One region of the Streptomyces sp. NPDC059582 genome, then DNA from elsewhere that is predicted to be linked to it. Evidence: riboswitches for the same ligand, from Rfam matches in the RefSeq annotation. Region 1 holds a riboswitch; the other holds the start of a gene.
The links. Region 1 has a riboswitch for cobalamin ahead of ACFV0T_RS04605 (CbtB-domain containing protein). Riboswitches for the same ligand answer to the same signal wherever they lie in the genome.
Positions count from the first base shown of each region.

Region 2: linked by a shared signal. The riboswitch ahead of ACFV0T_RS24070 (cobalamin biosynthesis protein) and the one ahead of ACFV0T_RS04605 (CbtB-domain containing protein) in region 1 are both predicted to bind cobalamin.

Region 1 covers NZ_JBHWCC010000003.1:220,397-227,551, forward strand. The annotation lists gene metE (5-methyltetrahydropteroyltriglutamate--homocysteine S-methyltransferase) at 1-1,447, shown strand, start outside; gene ACFV0T_RS04595 (hypothetical protein) at 1,767-1,946, shown strand; gene ACFV0T_RS04600 (CbtA family protein) at 2,060-2,818, opposite strand; gene ACFV0T_RS04605 (CbtB-domain containing protein) at 2,840-3,061, opposite strand; cobalamin riboswitch at 3,097-3,249, opposite strand; gene ACFV0T_RS04610 (enoyl-CoA hydratase/isomerase family protein) at 3,348-4,424, opposite strand; partial or broken gene ACFV0T_RS04615 (acyl-CoA dehydrogenase family protein) at 4,430-4,594, opposite strand; gene ACFV0T_RS04620 (ABC transporter ATP-binding protein) at 4,744-6,669, opposite strand; gene ACFV0T_RS04625 (YbhN family protein) at 6,841-7,155, shown strand, end outside.
Region 2 covers NZ_JBHWCC010000029.1:55,135-62,289, reverse strand. The annotation lists gene cobN (cobaltochelatase subunit CobN) at 1-2,754, opposite strand, end outside; gene ACFV0T_RS24075 (cobyric acid synthase) at 2,751-4,259, opposite strand; gene ACFV0T_RS24070 (cobalamin biosynthesis protein) at 4,256-5,200, opposite strand; cobalamin riboswitch at 5,301-5,444, opposite strand; gene ACFV0T_RS24065 (hypothetical protein) at 5,601-5,822, opposite strand; gene ACFV0T_RS24060 (anion permease) at 5,859-7,136, opposite strand.

The DNA.
Region 1 (7,155 bases):
GCTGCCCGGCAAGCGTCTGGTCGCCGGAGTCGTCAACGGCCGCAACATCTGGGTCAACGACCTGGAGAAGTCCCTCACCACCCTGGGGACCCTGCTGGGACTGGCCGACCAGGTCGACGTCTCGGCCTCCTGCTCGCTGCTCCACGTCCCGCTCGACGCCTGCGTCGAACACGACATCGAGCCGCAGATCCTGCGCTGGCTCGCCTTCGCCCGGCAGAAGACCACCGAGATCGTGACCCTCGCCAAGGGCCTCGCCGAGGGCACCGGCACGATCACCGCGGAACTCGCCGCCAACCGCGCCGACCTCGCCTCCCGCGCCGGTTCGCCCATCACCCGCGACCCCGCCGTACGGGCGCGGACCGCCGCGGTCACGGACGCCGCCGGCCGCCGTTCCCAGCCGTACGGCGAGCGGGCCGCGGCCCAGCGCGCCCACCTCGGCCTGCCCCTGCTGCCGACCACCACCATCGGCTCGTTCCCGCAGACCGGCGAACTGCGCACCGCGCGGGCCGATCTGCGCGCGGGCCGCATCGACACGGCCGGCTACGAGGAGCGCATCAGGGCCGAGATCCAGGAGGTGATCTCCTTCCAGGAGAAGACCGGCCTGGACGTCCTGGTGCACGGCGAGCCCGAACGCAACGACATGGTGCAGTACTTCGCCGAACAGCTCACGGGTTACCTCGCCACCCAGCACGGCTGGGTGCAGTCGTACGGCACCCGTCACGTCCGGCCGCCGATCCTCGCCGGTGACATCTCCCGCCCGGAGCCGATGACCGTGCGCTGGACGACGTACGCCCAGTCGCTCACCGGCCGTCCGGTCAAGGGCATGCTCACCGGGCCGGTCACCATGCTCGCGTGGTCCTTCGTCCGCGACGACCAGCCGCTCGGCGACACCGCCCGGCAGGTCGCCCTCGCCCTGCGCGACGAGGTCGGCGACCTGGAGGCGGCCGGCACCTCGGTCATCCAGGTCGACGAGCCCGCTCTGCGCGAGACGCTGCCCCTGCGGGCCGCCGACCACGCCGCCTACCTGGGCTGGGCGACGGAGGCGTTCCGCCTCACCACCGGCGGCGTACGCCCGGACACCCAGATCCACACCCATATGTGCTACGCCGAGTTCGGTGACATCGTCCAGGCCATCGACGACCTCGACGCCGACGTCATCAGCCTGGAGGCCGCCCGCTCCCACATGCAGGTCGCCCGTGAACTCGCCGCCCACGGCTACCCGCGCGAGGCGGGACCCGGCGTGTACGACATCCACTCCCCGCGTGTCCCGGAAGCCGGGGAAGCGGCCGCACTGCTGCGCACCGGCCTCGAGGCCATCCCCGCCGAACGGCTGTGGGTCAACCCCGACTGCGGCCTGAAGACCCGCGGCTGGCCCGAGACCCGCAGCTCCCTGGAGAACCTGGTCGCCGCGGCCCGCACGGTCCGCGGCGAGCTGACCGCCTCCTGACCCGGACGCCGCTCAGGGCCGGGGTGCCTCGCGCGGCCCGGCCCGCCCCATGTCCGTCGAGCCGTCACCGGGTCGCCCGGTGACCTGGGTGCGGCCCGATGGGTGGGCCACGTGGTTCAGGCTGTCGGGCTGCGGTGTCTGCGCAGAGGGTCCGAGACGGCGCAGCGCAGGCAGTCGGTGACCGTGCCGGGCGGCGCCGGCTCGGCGGTGTGACAGGGGGCCGGGTGGTCCGTCCCGGTCGGCCTGCTCCGCCGGTGGCACTCGGCGCGGCGACCAGGGCCTCCAGCGCCTGCAGCAGTCGCTCGGTCGGCTTCGCCTGATGGGCGAGGACCCGAACGCGGGCGCTCTGGCCGCCGATCTGCCGTCGGCCGGCCATGAGTTGCTCGTACTCCACCGGGGTCAGGGCGACCGCCTCGTGGCCGCCGAGCGTGATGCGGCGCGGCTGCGGCTGTCTGCTCACTCGGGTCCTCCGCCGCTCGCCCTTGTCGTCTCCGGGTGATCGGGCCGGGTCGATGCGTCATGTCCATGGTCCGAGTCGTCGGTGTCCGGAGAACGCGAGAGGGCCCCCGGACGGTTCCGCGGGCCCTCTCGTGTTCCGGGTGTCCGGCTCATTCAGTTGGAGGCGGCAACAGCCCGCCCTGGTGCGACGGTCTCCGGCTTGGGGTGCAGCAGCCGTTCGGCCAACTCGCCGAACACGAGGCCGAATCCGGCCCACAGAGTGACCTGCATGGCGAGCGCGGACACCCGGAAGCGCCACAGCAGGGCGGCCGGGAAGTCGCCCGGCACCTCGTTGATGACGGGCAGGAACTCGTAGGCAAGGCCGATCACCACGGCGAAGACGAGCATGGCGACGACCGTCGCGTGCCAGGTGCCCAGCGCCGGCGCGAGCCGCTTGCCGAGGATCGTGGCGCCGACGGCCAGCAGCACGCTGAGGACCATCATCAGGAAGTACAGCGTGGTCCGCTTGCCGATGGTGTCGGGGTCGCCGACGGACGGCGGGTTGGCCGGGTACTTCAGGAACGGCACGACGTACACCGCGAGCAGTGCCACGCCGGACAGCAGCAGGGCCGTGGCCCGCGCGGAGAAGCGGCCGACCCGGCCGAGCGCGAAGCAGTAGGCGAGCGCGGCGATACCGCCGAACGCGATGCCGTAGACCAGGACGCCGGTGGCGAGACCGGCGGTGGACTGGAGGGAACGGGAGACCAGTTCGACCTCGTGCTCGTGCGCCGGGGCGTGCGCCTCCTCGAAGCCGATGGCGCTGTCGACGCTGGGTTCACCGAGGAAGTAGGCCACGATCAGGGTCAGCACGCCGGCCGCGAGGCCGGCGAACATGCCCCGCACGAGAAGGTTTCTTACGGTTGCGGAGTTCATGGGTCTGCGGCGTCCCTCGGGTCAGTGGCAGGGGAAGCCGAGAAGGTGGCGGGCGTCGTGCACCCATTCGTGGACTTCCGCGCCGGAGACGACGGAGGTGGCACCCTGCTCCGCGCCGACGAAGTACAACAGGACCAGCATCAGGATGCCGAAGAAGACCGCCCAGGGAGCGATCGCGGCGATCGGCAGTTTGGCGGGAAGAACAGGGGCGGTTGCGGTCGGCTGGGCGACGTGCTGCGCCATGGCAGGGCCTCCTTTGGGAGTTCGCGTCCCATCTCGGTGGTGCACATGACGACGGCTACGGGTCTGACTCACGGGCCGCCCCGGCGGGGCTGCTCGCTCACAGTGGCGCGACCGTGCCGGACTTCCACCGGCTTCCGTTCTGTCGTCGTCGATACCGGACCGACGGTACCGCCTGGCGCGAACATGGCCAAGACCGGGCCACCCGCGTGATCTTCGTCTCGCGGTCGGCGGCCCGGCCCTCGTCACGTGCGGGCGGCCTTCCGGCCGATGGGCGCGACAGCGCCGCTCACCAGGCCGCCTCCGGCGGGACGTCGGGTCCGGCGAGGCCGAGTTCCCGCTCGCCGAGGGGGGCGAAGAAGCGCGCGACGTCGGCGTCGGTGACCTCGGCGAGGGTGGCCGGCGACCAGTGCGGGGCGCGGTCCTTGTCGATGACCTGGGCGCGGATGCCCTCCACCAGGTCCGGGGTGGACAGGGCCGCGCAGGAGACGCGGTACTCCTGGTCCAGGACCCGTTCCAGCGGGCCGAGCCGGGGGACGCGGCGCATGGCGGCCAGGGTGGCCTTCAGGGCGGTGGGCGACTTGGCGAGCAGCGTCTCTGCGGCCTCCTTGGCGGCCGAGTCGCCGTGGGCGAGCAGCCGGTGGACGATGTCTTCGACCCTGTCGGCGGCGTAGCAGTCGTCGATCCACTCCCGGCGTCCCGCCAGTTCCCCGGGCGGTGGCGGCTGCGCATGACGCGCCAGGACGTCCCGTACGGGCAGTTCGGCGAGGTCGCCGACGAGGTCCGGCAGCGCGGCGGACGGTACATAGTGGTCGGCGAGTCCGCACAACAGGGCGTCGGCGGCGCCGATCTGCGTTCCGGTCAGCGCGAGGTGGGTGCCCAGCTCGCCGGGCGCCAGGGCGAGCAGGTAGGTGCCGCCTACGTCCGGCACGAAGCCGATCCCGGTCTCCGGCATGGCGATCCGGGACCGCTCGGTGACGACGCGGACGCTGCCGTGCGCGGAGAGGCCGACGCCACCGCCCATGACGATGCCGTCCATGACGGCGACGTACGGCTTGGGGTAGTGGGCGATGCGCGCGTTGAGGCGGTACTCGTCGCGCCAGAACGCGGCGGCGGCGGTGCCGTCGCCGTCGCGGGCGTCGTCGTGGACGGCACGGATGTCGCCCCCCGCGCACAGTCCGCGCTCCCCCGCGCCGGTGATGACCACGGTCTCCACGGCCGGGTCGTGCTCCCAGGCGGTGAGCGCCGCGTCGATGCGGCGCACCATCGCGTGGTCCAGGGCGTTGAGGGCCTTGGGGCGGTTGAGCGTGATGTGGGCGGCTCGTCCGGCGGTGCGCAGCAGGACGGTTCCCTCGGTGTCACTGATCTCGTTCACACCGGCCATCCGAACGCCTCCGTCAGGCCGCGGGCCACGATGACGCGCATGATCTCGTCGGTTCCTTCCAGGATCTGGTGGACACGCAGTTCGCGGACGATCTTCTCAGTGCCGTGCTCGCCGAGGTGATCGTGGCCCCCGTGCGGCCGGAGCGCACGGTCGCGGGCCGGCCACGGCGCCGGGGCGAACGGTCCGGCGCGGGGGACATCCGGCGCGCGGGACGTCCGGCGCGCGGGACATCCGGCGCGCGGGACATCCGGCGCGCGGGACATCCGCTCCGGGGCAGCGTCCGGCGGGCGGGCCGCACGGCTCACGGCCCGAACGGGCCGCTCACGACCGCCGATTCCTCCGGCGGCGCGATCCGGGTCGCCTCGTCCGCCGTGTGCTGCTCGAACTGGGTGCGGTACAGCTCCGCGTAGCGGCCGTCGGCCGTCAGGAGCTGTTCGTGGGTGCCGCGTTCCACGACGCGGCCCGACTCGATCACCAGGATCTGGTCCGCCGCCCGCACCGTGGACAGCCGGTGGGCGATCACGATCGCGGTGCGGCCCGCCAGGGCCTCGGTGAGCGCCTCCTGGACCGCCGCCTCCGAGGTGTTGTCGAGGTGGGCGGTGGCCTCGTCGAGGATGACGACCCGCTGGCGGGCCAGCAGCAGCCGGGCGATGGTCATGCGCTGGCGTTCGCCGCCCGAGAGGCGGTAGCCGCGTTCGCCGACGACCGTGTCGAGGCCGTCGGGCAGGGCGCGTACGAGGTTGTCGAGGCGGGCGCGGCGCAGGGCGTCCCACAGTTCGTCCTCGGTGGCGGCGGGCCGGGCGAGCAGCAGGTTGGCGCGGACCGACTCGTGGAAGAGGTGGCCGTCCTGGGTGACCATGCCGAGGGTGGCGCGCAGGGAGGCGGGGGTGAGGTCGCGGACGTCGACGCCGCCGAGGCGTACGGCGCCCTCGTCGACGTCGTACAGGCGCGGCAGGAGCTGCGCGATCGTGGACTTGCCGGCGCCGGAGGAGCCGACGAGGGCGATGGTCTGGCCGGGCTCGGCGCGGAAGGAGACGCCGTGCAGGACCTCGGCGCCGCCGCGGCTGTCCAGGACCGCGACCTCCTCCAGGGAGGCGAGGGAGACCTTGTCGGCGGACGGGTAGCCGAAGCGGACGTCGTCGAACTCGACGGAGACCGGTCCTTCGGGCACCTCGCGCGCGTCCGGCCGCTCCTCGATGAGCGGCTCGAGGTCGAGCACCTCGAAGACCCGTTCGAAGCTGACGAGTGCGCTCATCACCTCGACGCGGGCCCCGGCGAGCGCGGTGAGGGGTGCGTAGAGGCGGGTCAGGAGCAGGGCGAGGGAGACGACCGCGCCGGGCTCCAGGGTGCCGCGCAGGGCGAACCAGCCGCCGAGGCCGTAGACGAGGGCCAGGGCCAGGGCCGAGACCAGCGTCAGTGCCGTCATGAACACCCACTGGGCCATGGCCGTGCGCACCCCGATGTCCCGGACGTGGCCGGCCCGGACCGCGAACTCCGCCGACTCCTCCTCCGGCCGTCCGAAGAGCTTGACCAGGGTGGCGCCGGGGGCGGAGAAGCGCTCGGTCATCCGGGTGCCCATCGCCGCGTTGAGCGTGGCCGCCTCGCGCTGCATACGGGCCATGCGGCTGCCCATGCGCCGGGCGGGCAGCACGAAGACGGGGAGCAGGGCGAGGGCGAGCAGGGTGATCTGCCAGGACAGGGTGAGCATGACGGCGAGCGTGAGCAGCAGTGTGACCAGGTTGCTGACCACGCCGGAGAGCGTGTTGCTGAACGCGCGCTGGGCGCCGATGACGTCGTTGTTGAGACGGGAGACGAGCGCTCCCGTACGAGTGCGTGTGAAGAACGCGACCGGCATCCGCTGCACATGATCGAACACAGCCGTCCGCAGATCGAGGATGAGGCCCTCGCCGAGCGTCGCCGACAGCCGCCTGCCCATGATGCCGAGCGCCGCCTCCAGCACCGCGATGAGCGCGATGAGCAGGGCGAGGCGGACGACCGTGCCCTCGTCCCCGTGCGACACGATCGCGTCGACGACACGTCCGGCCAGGACGGGTGTCGCCACGGCGAGCAGCGCGGTCAGCATGCCGAGCAGGATGAACAGCGCGATGCGGCGGCGGTGCGGGCGGGCGAACGCGCCGATGCGGCGCAGGGTCGCGCGGGCGTAGGGACGGCGTTCCTGCTGGGCGTTCATGACGCTGTACAGCTGCGTCCAGGCGGTGGTTTCCATGCTCATGAGAGAGAACGTAGAACCTCAAGTTTCGTTGAGGTCAATGTCCGGCCGAAACACGCGCAGACGAAGGAACCGATGACCTTCACTCCCCAGCCGCTTCCCGTCCGTAAGCCGCCGTCCCCACTGTCGCAACCCCTCGTTGACGTGGTGCGGAAACCCTCTCCCAATGTGACACGCGTCCCCGTCCGCAAGATTCTGTGCCTGCTCCCGCTGCTGATCCTCGGCGTGGTCGCGGTCCGGCACCGGTCGGTGCTCGCCGAGGGCTTCGGCCATCTCAGGGGCGCCGAGTGGCCCTGGCTGCTGGCCGCGGCCGCCGCCACCTGTCTGACCTGGGTCGCCGCGGCCTTCACCCGGCAGGGCGCGGTGGTCGAGCGGCTGCCCAAGCGGCGGCTGCTCGCCACCCAGTTCGCGGCGGGCGCGGCCAACCACCTGCTGCCCACCGGGCTGGGCGCGAGCGCCGTCAACCTGCGCTTCATGACGGTG
Region 2 (7,155 bases), on a different contig from region 1:
GATGCGCGGCCGGCCGAGTTCGGCCGGCGGCACGATCTCGAAGCCGGTGACGCGGCGCGAGGCGTCGTCCCAGACCGGGCGGCAGCCCAGCAGCGCCAGGATCTCGGCGATGTCGTCGCCCTGGGTGCGCATGGCCGACGTGCCCCAGACCGTCAGGCCGACGGACCGCGGGTACTCGCCGGTGTCCTGGAGGTAGCGCTGCACGAGGGAGTCGGCGAGCGACTGACCGACTTCCCAACTCAACCGCGAGGGAATGGCCTTGGGGTCGACCGAGTAGAAGTTGCGGCCGGTCGGCAGGACGTTGACGAGTCCGCGGGTCGGGGACCCGGACGGGCCGGCCGGGACGTACCCGCCGTCGAGCGCCTTGAGGATGTGGTCGATCTCGTCCGTCGTACGGGCCAGCCGGGGCACGACCTCATGGCACGCGAACTCCAACACCGCCTTGGCGTCGCGGAGTTCGGTACCGAGTACGTCACGCAGCAGTGCGGGCACGGCCGTTGCCGCCCAGCCGCTCGCCTCCATGCCCTCCGCGAGCCGCCGGCACAGCTGTTCCAGCAGGTCGATCGCGTCGGCGGCGCTGCGCGCGGGCCCCTCGACCAGGTCGGTCAACTCGACCGGCACCTTCACCGGCGCGCCCGGCTCGGCGAGCAGCTCCTTCTCCACCAGTGCGAAGTGCTCGGCCAGCGAGGCCCGCAGCCCCGGCAGCGCGTTCGCCTGGCCGCCCCACACCTGCGAGGCCCGCAGTACGGCCAGCACGAGGTTCACCCGCGGCTCGCCGACCGGCCCGCCGCCGAGGATGTGCAGGCCGTCCCTGATCTGCACGTCCTTGATCTCGCACAGATAGCCGTCGATGTGCATGACGAACTCGTCGAAGGCGCCGTCGTCCGGCTGCTCGTCGACATGCAGGTCGTGGTGCAGTTCGGCCGCCTTGACCAGCGTCCAGATCTGGGCGCGGACGGCCGGGGCCTTGGTCGGGTCCAGGTCGGAGACGAGCGCGTACTCGTCGAGGAGCTGCTCCAGCTTGGCCAGGTCGCCGTAGGTGTCGGCGCGGGCCATCGGCGGCACCAGATGGTCGACGACCGTGGCGTGGCCGCGCCGCTTGGCCTGGGTGCCCTCGCCGGGGTCGTTGACGATGAAGGGGTAGACCAGGGGCAGTTCGCCGAGGACGGCGTCCGGTGCGCACCCGCCGCTGAGGCCCAGGCCCTTGCCCGGCAGCCACTCCATCGTGCCGTGCTTGCCCATGTGGACGACCGCGTCGGCCCCGAAGCTGTTCTCCAGCCACCGGTAGGCCGCCATGTAGTGGTGCGACGGTGGCATGTCGGGGTCGTGGTAGATCGCGATCGGGTTCTCGCCGAAGCCACGCGGCGGCTGGATCATGACGACGACGTTCCCGAACCGCAGGGACGCCAGGACGATGTCGTCCCCGTCGACGTACAGGTTGCCCGGGGGTTCGCCCCACGCCTCCCGCATCCCGTCGCGCAGTCCGGGGTCGAGCCGCTCGAACCACTCCTGGTAGTCGGCGAGGGGCACGCGGGCGGGCGCGGCGGCGAGCTGCTCCTCGGTGAGCCACTCGACGTCGTGGCCGCCGGCCGCGATCAGCCGGTGGATCAGCTCGTCGCCGTTGTCGGGGTGCCCGTCGACCCCGTACCCGGCGTCCCGCAGGGCGTCGAGGACCCGTACGGCGGAGGCGGGCGTGTCGAGCCCGACCGCGTTGCCGACCCGGGAGTGCTTGGTGGGGTAGGCGGTGAAGACCAGCGCGAGCTTCTTCTCCGCGTTGGGCCGGTGCCTCAACCGGGCGTGCCGTACGGCGATCCCGGCGACCCGCGCGGCCCGCTCGGGGTCGGCGACGTACACCGGCACGTCGTCCGGGCCCTGCTCCTTGAACGAGAACGGCACGGTGATGAGGCGTCCGTCGAACTCCGGGATCGCGACCTGCATCGCCGCGTCCATGGGGGAGAGCGCGGCGTCCGACGCGTCCCAGGCGCTCTTCGACGAGGTCAGGCAGAGCCCTTGCAGCACGGGGATGTCGAGGCCGGCGAGGGCGCCGATGTCCCAGGCCTCCTCGTCGCCGCCCGCGGAGGCCTGCGAGGCGTGGGTGCCGCCCGCGGCGAGCACGGTGGCGACGAGCGCGTCCGCCGTCGCGAGGATCTCGTACAGCCCGGCGTCGGCGCCGCGCAGCGAACCGCAGTACACGGCGAGGGCGTTGGCGCCCCGGGCCTCGATGGCGTCGCACAGTGTGTCGACGAAGCCGGTGTTGCCGCTCAGTTGGTGGGCGCGGTAGAAGAGCACCCCGACGGTCGGGCGGCCCTCTTCGCGGGGACGCGCCCCGTGGATCCCGTACTCCGGCATCTTCAGCGGTTCGACGAAGCCCTCGCCGGTCAGCAGCACGGTGTCGGACAGGAACCGGGCCAGTTCGACGAGGTTGGCGGGTCCGCCCTCGACGAGATAGCGCAGCGCCTCCGCGACGACGCCGGCCGGCACCGAGGACTCCGCCATCAACTCGGCGTCGGGCACGGCCTCCCCGCCGAGCAGCACGGTCGGGATGCCGGACGCCTTCAGCGCGGCCAGCCCGTCCTCCCAGGCCCGCTTGCCGCCGAGCAGCCGTACGACGACGAGGTCGGCGCCCCGGATCAGCTCCGGGAGCTCCTCGGCGACGTCGACCCGGGTCGGGTTGCCGATCCGGTACGGGGCGCCGGAGGCCCGGGCCGCCAGCAGATCGGTGTCTGCGGTCGACAACAACAACACTGTGCTCATGCGGGCGCTCCCGGTGGGATGAAGGGCAGTCCTTGCGGCGCGCCGGACTCGATGAGCCGCCACAACGCGTCCGTGTCCGCGTGCTGTTCGATCAGGTCGCCGAGCCGGTCGAGCTGTTCCTCGCGCAGCGCGGCGAACGACGTGTCGGGGGCCGGTACGAAGCGGCGGCCCGCGGCGGCCGCCACCTCGCGCAGGAAGGCCCGCCGGAAACCGTCCGACTCCAGTGAGCCGTGCCAGTGGGTGCCCCAGACGGCGCCGACCCGGCAGCCGTCCAGGAAGGGCTCCCCGCCGGTGACCCGGGCGATTCCGTGGTGGATCTCGTATCCCTCGACCTGTTCGCCGAGGGCCTCGCCGACCGGCCGGCTGAGTGTCTTCTCGGGCGCGAACCGCACCCGTACGGGCAGCATCCCGAGCCCGTCGACCGGCCCGCGCCGGCTCTCCACCTCGTCCTCGATGTGTTCGCCGAGGATCTGGAAGCCGCCGCAGATGCCGAGCACCGGCCGTCCCTCGGCGGCCCTGCGCCGCAGCGCGTCGGCGAGACCACGCCGCCGCATCCATTCCAGGGCGTTGACCGTCCCCCGGGTTCCCGGGATCACGACGAGGTCGGCGTCGGCGAGTTCCTCGGCCCGGTCCACGAACCGCACGACGACGCCCGGTTCGGCGGCCAGCGCGTCCACGTCCGTGAAGTTGGACATGAGCGGGATCGCGCAGACGGCGACCCGCAGGACGTCCTCGCCGACCGGAGCGGTGACCGCGGACTCCCGCACGGCGCCCCGCAGGGAGACCCGCAGGCCGTCCTCCTCGTCGATGCCGAGGCCGTGCTGGAACGGCAGGACGCCGTACGTGCGCCGGCCGGTGAGTCCGCGCAGCATGTCCAGTCCGGGTTCCAGCAGCGACACGTCGCCGCGGAACTTGTTGACGAGGAACCCCGCGACGAACTCCTGGTCCTCGGGGGACAGCAGCGCGACGGTGCCGAAGAAGGAGGCGAACACGCCCCCGCGGTCGATGTCGCCGACCACGAGGACGGGCAGCCGGGCGTTGCGGGCGATCCCCATGTTCACGATGTCGGTCCGGCGCAGGTTGATCTCGGCCGGACTGCCGGCCCCCTCACAGATCACCGCGTCATAGGTGCCCCGCAACTCGGCGAGGCAGTCGAGGACGGTCCCGAGGAGCGCCTGTTGCCGCCCCCCGTGATAGCCGCGCGCGGTCATCTCGCCCACGGGCCTGCCCATGAGGACGACCTGGCTGCTGCGGTCGCTCCCGGGCTTGAGCAGCACGGGGTTCATCAGCGCGGTCGGCTGGACGCGCGCGGCCTGTGCCTGCATGGCCTGGGCGCGTCCGATCTCGGCGCCCTCGCGGGTGACGAACGAGTTCAGGGACATGTTCTGCGCCTTGAAGGGCGCCACTTTGACGCCCTGTCGTACCAGCCACCGGCAGATCCCCGCGGTGACGACGCTCTTGCCCGCGTCGGAGGTGGTGCCGGCGACCAGGAGACCACCGTTCATGACGTACGCCCCTTCACGAGGAGTCGCGCGGCGGCGCTGACGCCGAGCGCGAGCCAGCCGACGCGACGGGAGAGCCGTACGGCCCGGTCGATGTCCGTGACCCGGACGGGCCGCCCGTCGGCGCCGTTGAGGACGGGCCGGTGCTCGACGCGCCCGGCGTAGGAGAGGGTGCCGCCGAGCCGCACGCCGAGGGCCCCCGCGAACGAGGCCTCCACGGGGCCGGCGTTGGGACTGGGATGTCTGGCCGCGTCGGCCCTCCAGGCCCGTACGGCCCCCCGCGGATCGTCTCCGCAGACGGCCGCGAGTACGGCGGTGAGGCGGGCGCCCGGCCAGCCGGCGAGGTCGTCGAGCCGGGCGGAGGCCCACCCGTAGCGCAGATAGCGGGGCGAGCGGTGGCCGACCATGGCGTCGAGGGTGTTGACGGCCCGGAAGCCGAGCAGGGCCGGCACCCCGCCGACGGCTCCCCACACCAGCGCGCCGACGACGGCGTCGGAGGTGTTCTCGGCGACCGACTCGACGACCGCCCGGGCGATCCCGTCGGCGTCCAGGGCCTGCGGGTCGCGCCCGCACAGATGGGGCAGCCGGGCGCGGGCACCGTCGACGTCCCCGGCTCGCAGCGCACGTCCGACGGCCCCGGCCTCGCGGGCGAGTGAAGTGCCCCCGACGACGGCCCAGGTGGCGGTGGCGGTCAGGGCCACGGAGGCGGCGGTGGAGGAACGCACGGCGCGGGTGGCCACGGCCCCGAGTGCCACGGCGCCGCCGACGCACACGACGGTGTGCAGCGCGCCCCGGCCCCGGTGGTCCCGCCACAGCATCTGTTCGACGGCCCCGGCCGCCCGCCCGAACGCCGCGACCGGGTGCCCGCGGCGCGGATCGCCGAGGAACAGGTCGCCCAGGAGGCCGGCGGTGGCGCCGTACGCGAAGACGCGGTCGGCACGCATCGGTTCAGCCGATCGCGGCGGTACCGGACGACGATGTGGTGCTGAGACTCGATCGGCAGCCGAGCATGGCGATATGTCCTCACTCAGGGTGTCCGCGCCCTGGTTCGACGAGACCGGCGGCGAGAGTTCCTGGCTCCCGGGGCTTACTACCCCGGTGACAGTGGCGGGACCGCGCCGGATTCGCACCGGCTTCCTCTTCTGCCTCCGTATATGGCTCGGGCAGTCCACCACGGGCCCGGAAGGGCCGTCAACTTGCTGCTGACCTGGGACGGAGGAGTGTGGGCAGCCCCACACGAGAGGCAGGTGCCGTCTGTGTGAAGGCGGTTGGACGTGGGGAGGGGCGGGAGGAACCGGTGGGTTCCTCCCGCCCCTTGGAGAACGGTGTGCGCGTGAGCGCGGGTCAGGCGACGATCAGGTAGATCCCGTAGGCCACCGCGGCGGTGCAGGCCGCGAAGCAGGCGTAGGCGCCCGTCACGGCCAGTGCGGCGGACCCGCCCTGCGCGGAGGCCCGTTCCTGGCGCGAGAGGCCCATGATGCCGAGGGTGAACAGGGCCACGAGGGCCACGGTGACCACGAGGCTGACGCCGAACACGGAACCCAGGGTCGCCCAGTCGATGTTCATGGTGATGCTTCCTTCTTAACCGGGTGCGCGGGGGGTTCAGACGGCGGCGGCCGGCGGGGTCGCCGGGTCGGCGACGGACGCGGCGGTGGCCTGGGCGGGGACGGACACGGTGGTGGCGGGGGCGGGGATCGTGGCCGTGAGGTCCGCGGTCACCGTGCCCGCGGGGGGCGGGGTGACCGCGGCGATGGCCGTGGTCACGACACCGGCCGGCTGCTCCGGGGCGTTGACGTTGCTGTGGTCGACGACCTCGCGCCGGGAGATCTTCCAGATCGCGGCGCTTGAGGCGATCAGGAAGACGGCGACGACGGCCGTGCCCCAGCTGCCGAGGTCCGTCACGGACTCGGCGAGGGCACCGACCAGCGCGGCGGCCGGCAGGGTCAGGGCCCAGGCGACGAACATGCGGGTCGCGGTGGACCAGCGCACGACGCCGCCCTTGCGGCCGAGACCCGCGCCCATCACCGAACCGGAGACCGAGTGGGTGGTGGAGAGGGAGAAGCCGAGGTGGGAGGAGGCCAGGATGACCGTCGCGGCGCTGGTCTGGGCGGCGAAGCCCTGCTGCGGCTGAAGGTCGGTCAGGCCCTTGCCCATGGTGCGGATGATGCGCCAGCCGCCGAGGTAGGTGCCGAGCGCGATGGCGAGACCGGCGGAGAGGATGACCCAGACGGGCGGGTCCGAGTCGGGCGCGACGGCGCCGCCGGCGACCAGGGCGAGGGTGATGATGCCCATCGTCTTCTGCGCGTCGTTGGTGCCGTGGGCCAGCGAGACCAGGCCGGCCGAGGCGATCTGGCCCGCGCGGTAGCCCTTCGCTGCGGCCTCGCCGTCGGCCTTCCTGCCCAGCCTGTACGACAGCCGGGTGGCGAGCAGCGCGGCGACGCCGGCGACGATCGGGGCCGCGACGGCCGGGATCAGGACCTTGGTGACGAGCGCGTCGCCGTGGACGGCGCCGGTGCCCGCGGAGGCGATGGTGGCACCGATCAGACCGCCCATCAGGGCGTGCGAGGAACTGGAGGGCAGGCCCACCAGCCAGGTCAGCAGGTTCCAGAGGATCGCGCCGACCAGGGCGGCGAAGATGACCTCGGGACGGATGCCGGTCTCGTCGACGAGACCCTTGGAGATCGTGTTGGCGACCTCCACGGAGAGGAAAGCGCCCACGAGGTTGAGCGTGGCGGACATGGCCACCGCGATCTTGGGCTTGAGCGCACCGGTCGAGATGGTCGTGGCCATCGCGTTGGCGGTGTCATGAAAACCGTTCGTGAAATCAAACGCGAGTGCGGTTACCACCACAATCGCGAGGATCAGCGAGAAGTTTTCCATTTACCCAGGCAATCTTTCG